DNA from 2 places in the Curtobacterium sp. MCJR17_043 genome. Region 1 is predicted to be linked to the other one. Evidence: riboswitches for the same ligand, from Rfam matches in the RefSeq annotation. Region 1 holds a riboswitch; the other holds the start of a gene.
What was found. A riboswitch is a leader RNA that binds a small molecule or an ion and turns the genes downstream of it on or off. The one in region 1 is predicted to bind thiamine pyrophosphate.
Positions count from the first base shown of each region.

Region 2: another riboswitch for thiamine pyrophosphate. It lies ahead of DEJ15_RS07065 (ECF transporter S component); the one in region 1 lies ahead of DEJ15_RS19460 (hydroxyethylthiazole kinase).

Region 1 is NZ_CP126259.1:1,675,361-1,677,731, forward strand. Features, by position in the region: partial or broken gene DEJ15_RS08750 (bifunctional hydroxymethylpyrimidine kinase/phosphomethylpyrimidine kinase) at 1-54, opposite strand, end outside; gene thiM (hydroxyethylthiazole kinase) at 51-758, opposite strand; gene DEJ15_RS19460 (hydroxyethylthiazole kinase) at 685-924, opposite strand; TPP riboswitch at 913-1,009, opposite strand; gene DEJ15_RS08760 (NUDIX hydrolase) at 1,327-1,959, shown strand; gene DEJ15_RS08765 (phosphotransferase enzyme family protein) at 2,196-2,371, shown strand, end outside.
Region 2 is NZ_CP126259.1:1,349,384-1,351,754, reverse strand. Features, by position in the region: gene DEJ15_RS07070 (ATP-binding cassette domain-containing protein) at 1-417, opposite strand, end outside; gene DEJ15_RS07065 (ECF transporter S component) at 414-1,043, opposite strand; TPP riboswitch at 1,050-1,161, opposite strand; gene DEJ15_RS07060 (hypothetical protein) at 1,262-1,591, opposite strand; partial or broken gene glgX (glycogen debranching protein GlgX) at 1,676-2,371, shown strand, end outside.

The sequences.
Region 1 (2,371 bases):
CGGTACGCGTCCGGCGGTCCCGGCCACCGCAGCGGCAGCCGCGTCGGCGGTCACGATCCCGCTCCGATCGTCGTCGAGGCGGCCCGGGCACTCTGACCGTCGGCGGTGATCCGGGCCTCCCGGACCACGTCCTCCGGCGTCAGCGACGCGAGCCGGTCGAGGAACAGCGGCTGGAACGCGCCGGGCCCGCCGGCGTCCCGTGCGGCGAGCTCCGCCGCGATGGTGTGGACCGCGGTCGCGGCGACGGCCGCGTCGAGCGCACGCCCCGGCGCCACGGCCGCGAAGGCGGCGACGACGGCCCCGAGGGCGCAGCCGCCACCCGTGATCCGGGTGAGCAGCTCGGTCCCGTTCGCGACGCGGACCAGCCCCTCGGGCGCCACGAGCAGGTCCACCGCACCCGAGACCGCCACCGCCTGCGCGGTCCCGGCGTCCGCGGCGGCGACCGCGGCGTCGCGGGCGTCCTCCGTCCCGACCGTGCTGTCCACACCGCGACCGCCAGCCGAGGCGCCGAGGACCGCGAGCACCTCGGACGCGTTCCCGCGCAGCACCGTCGGGCGCATCGCCAGCAGGTCCCGCGCCAGGGCCGTCCGGACCGGCAGCGACCCGACCGCGACCGGGTCGAGCACCCACGGCGTCCCGGCTTCCGCCGCTGCGGCCGCGGCCTCGCGGGACGCGGTCGACGGCTCAGCGTGCGGGGTGCCGGTGTTGACGAGCAACCCGTCCGCGACGCCGGCGAACGGCCCCGCCTCGGTCGGCACGTCGACCATCGCGGCCGACGCCCCCCAGCGCGAGCAGCACGTTGGCGGTGACGTTCTGCACCACCGTGTTCGTGATGCACTGCACCAGGGGCGCCCGGGTCCGGACGGCCTCCAGCAGGTCGGCGGTACGGACGACCCAGTCGGTCGTCGGCGCAGCGTTCTCCATGGACGATCCCTTCGCGAGTACGAGCTCGAGCAGGTTCGACGGGTGTGATCTCAGCCGCTCGGATGCGGCACCCCGTGTCTCGGACGACACCGTACACGCATCGCCGCCGTCGTCCAGCGACACGTCCGGGACCGGTGTGGAAGGGTGGACCCGTGGACGACGAACGACGGACCGCGACCCCGGCGGGACCGCCACCCGGCCCCCCGGCAGGACCGCGCGACCCCGGCGACGCCTGGGCGGTCGGCCCGGACGGCACCAAGGCGTGGGGCCGCTTCGGCGCCGCGGGCCTGCTCGTCGACGACGGACGCGGACGGGTCCTCCTGCAGCACCGCGTCGAGTGGAGCCACCACGGCGGCACCTGGGGGGATCCCCGGCGGAGCGCGCCACCAGCACGAGGACCCGGTGACCGCCGCCCTCCGCGAGTCCGCCGAGGAGGCCGGCGTCCCCGAGGACGGCATCGACCTCCGGCACACCGCCGTCCTCGACCTCGGCTTCTGGACCTACACGACCGTCGTGGGACGCGCCTCCCGCCCGTTCGCCCCCGTCGTCGCCGACCGTGAGAGCCTGGCCCTGGCCTGGGTCCCCGTCGCCGACGTGCCGGACCTGCCGCTCCACCCCGGGTTCGGCGCCTCGTGGCCCGCGCTCCGGGCCACGCTCGACCGGACACCGCACGTCGTCGTCGACGCGGCGAACGTCGTCGGGAGCGTCCCGGACGGCTGGTGGAAGGACCGCGCGGGAGCGGCCTCCCGACTCGTCGCCCGGGTGAGCGCGCTCGCCGCGTCCGGCGTCGACGCCGCCGCGCTGGACCTGCCGTCCGCCACCTGGTGGCCGCGGTGGACCGTGGTGCTCGAGGGGGGAGGCCCGGGGTGCGACCCCGGTCGACGTCGCCGCCGACACCCGTCCCGGTCTCCCCGTGGTGACCGTCGAGCAGGCACCGGCCGCCGGGGACGACGCGATCGTCGCCGCCGTGCAGACCGCCGTCGCGGCCGGGGACGGCCCGGTCGTCGTCGTGACCGCGGACCGCGGCCTCCGTGACCGCGTGACCGCGGTCGGGGCGGACGTCCGCGGGCCGTCGTGGCTGCGGGAGCTCCTGCCCGACTGACGACCGGCTGCCGCCGCTGTGGTCGCCCCGGCGTCGCGTAGGTCCGTGCAGCGCGCCCTCCGGGTCCGTGCAGCGCGCCCTCCGGATGGTGAGGCGCGGAGCCGGGCGTCGACGGGACGGGAGCACTACAGTTGCGGACACGTCGACGACGACGTTCAGGAGGTTCCCGATGGAACGGATCACCAAGACCGACGACCGGGTGCACCGCCCCGCCGGGCCGTGGACACCGACGGTCCACCGGCTGCTCACGCACCTGCACGAGCAGGGCTTCGTGGCGGCCCCGGCTCCGATCTCGCTCGGGGACGCGCTCGAGACGGTGACGTTCGTCCCGGGAGTGGCCGGCGA
Region 2 (2,371 bases), 330 kb from region 1:
GATCTCCTCCGGCGGCACCCCGGTGTTCTCACACCCGAAGGCCACGTCGTCCCCGATCCGGGACATCACGGTGTGCACCTCGGGGTCCTGCATGACCAGGCCGACCCGGCCGCGGGCGCTGCCCGGGGCCACCCCGTCGACGAGCACCTCGCCCTGGACCGCGGCGGCGGTGTCGTCGTCCGGGTCGGGTTCGTCGGGCAGCACGGCCGCGACGGCCCGGAGCAGGGTGGACTTGCCGGCACCGGAGGGCCCGACGACCGCGACGCGTTCGCCGGGCTCGACGGTCAGGTCCACCCCGCGCACGGCCCACCGCTCACGGGACGCGTACCGCCACCCCCAGTCGCGGAAGGTGATCCGTGCCGCGGACGCCGTGGTGTCGGACAGGGGCCCGGCGGCGGCGGACGGTGCGGACGTCACGCCGAGGCGCGAGCCGCACGCTTGGTGTGCTCGCGGCCCGCGGCGAACGACGAGAGCACGCCGGTGGCGGCGAGGGCGCGGACGATGAGCCACGAGCCGAGTCCGGCGATGACGGCACCGGAGATGACGGCGCAGATCACGTAGACGACCTTGAAGCCGGCGTCGAGCCCCGCGTACCAGAGCAACGAGTCGTTGACGCCGAGCGCGAGTCCCGCAGCGGCCCCGGCGAGGACGACGACCGGCAGCCGGTACACGCGGTACAGGAAGAGCGCGAGGACGAGCTCGGCGCCGAGGCCCTGCACGAGCCCGGCCTCGAGCGTGAGCCACCCCCACTGCGTGCCGAGCAGGGCCTCGACCGACGCCGCGACCATCTCGGCGTACAGAGCCGCGCCGGGCTTCCGCACGACGATCGCGACGATCGGACCGGCGAGCAGCCAGACGCCGCCGAAGAGCGACTGGGTGCCGGGGAGCACGAGCGCACTGGCGGCGCTGATCGGCTCGTAGCCGAACTCCCACAGCTTGAAGACGACGCCGATCGCGACGGCGAGGACGCTCGCGACGACGATGTCCACGACCCGCCACCGCAGCGAGCGGGTGGGCGTGGTGGACGGGACAGCAGACTGCATGACAGCAGGCATGACCTGGACTCCTCCCTGCGCCGGCATGATCCGGATCAGGTTCGACGGTCGGAGCGCCGTTCGCTCCCTCTCAGCCCGGTGGACCCGGACTCCCGTGTGTGTCCCGCCAGTGTAGTGGCGATGTGGACGCGGGACGCGACCCGCGACGGACGGGAGGCACGGTGCGGGTCCGCACCGTGCCTCCCGTCCGTCGTCCGGTCAGTCCGTCACTTCTTCAGCGCGCGGATGAGCTTCGCGAGCACCTTGCCCGTGACCCAGATGACCGGGATGCTCACGGTGAGGAGCGAGATGAGGTTCGGCTCGAACGCGAGGTCCTGGCCGGGACGGCGGACGTACGCGCCGACGGGGAGCGAGACGGCACCGCCGCCACCGCCACCGGCGCCGTCCTCGTCGGCGTCGGACCCGCCGCCGAAGCCGTACCAATTGACGGAGACGGGGATCAGCGTGCTGTCCCCGACGTCCACCGGGTCGCCGTAGTTCGAGGCGACGCCGACGGGCCGCACCTTGTCTGCGATCTGCGTGACGATGTTGGTCATGGCGGTGACGCTACTCGGCGGGGCCGCGGACATCACAGGGGTCCCTCGATACGTTGGCCGGGTTCACCCCTTCTGGAGGCACGTTTGCACACCTGGCCCGGCAACCCCTACCCCCCTCGGCGCGACCTACGACGGCAGCGGCACGAACTTCGCCGTGTTCAGCGAGGTCGCCGAAGGGGTCGAGCTCTGCCTGTTCGACGCCGACGGCACCGAGGAGCGCGTCCGCCTCGTCGAGGTCGACGCCCACGTCTGGCACGCGTACCTGCCGACCGTCGGCCCGGGCCAGCAGTACGGCTTCCGTGTGCACGCCCCGTACGACCCGGCGAACGGGCTGCGCTCGAACCCGGCGAAGCTCCTCCTGGACCCGTACGCCAAGGCCACCAGCGGTGACATCGACTGGGACCAGTCCCTGTTCTCGTACACGTTCGGCGACCCGGACTCCACGAACGACGAGGACTCCGCGTCGCACATGGTGAAGGGCGTGGTCATCAACCCGTTCTTCGACTGGCAGGGCGACCGCCCGCCGCGCATCCCCTACGGCGAGACGGTCATCTACGAGGCGCACGTCAAGGGCCTCACCGAGACGCACCCCGACGTGCCCGAGGAGCAGCGCGGCACCTACGCGGGCGTCTCGCACCCGGCCGTCATCGAGCACCTCAAGCGACTCGGCGTCACGACGCTCGAGCTCATGCCGGTGCACCAGTTCGTGAACGACTCGACCCTGCAGGACAAGGGGCTGTCGAACTACTGGGGCTACAACACCATCGGGTTCTTCGCGCC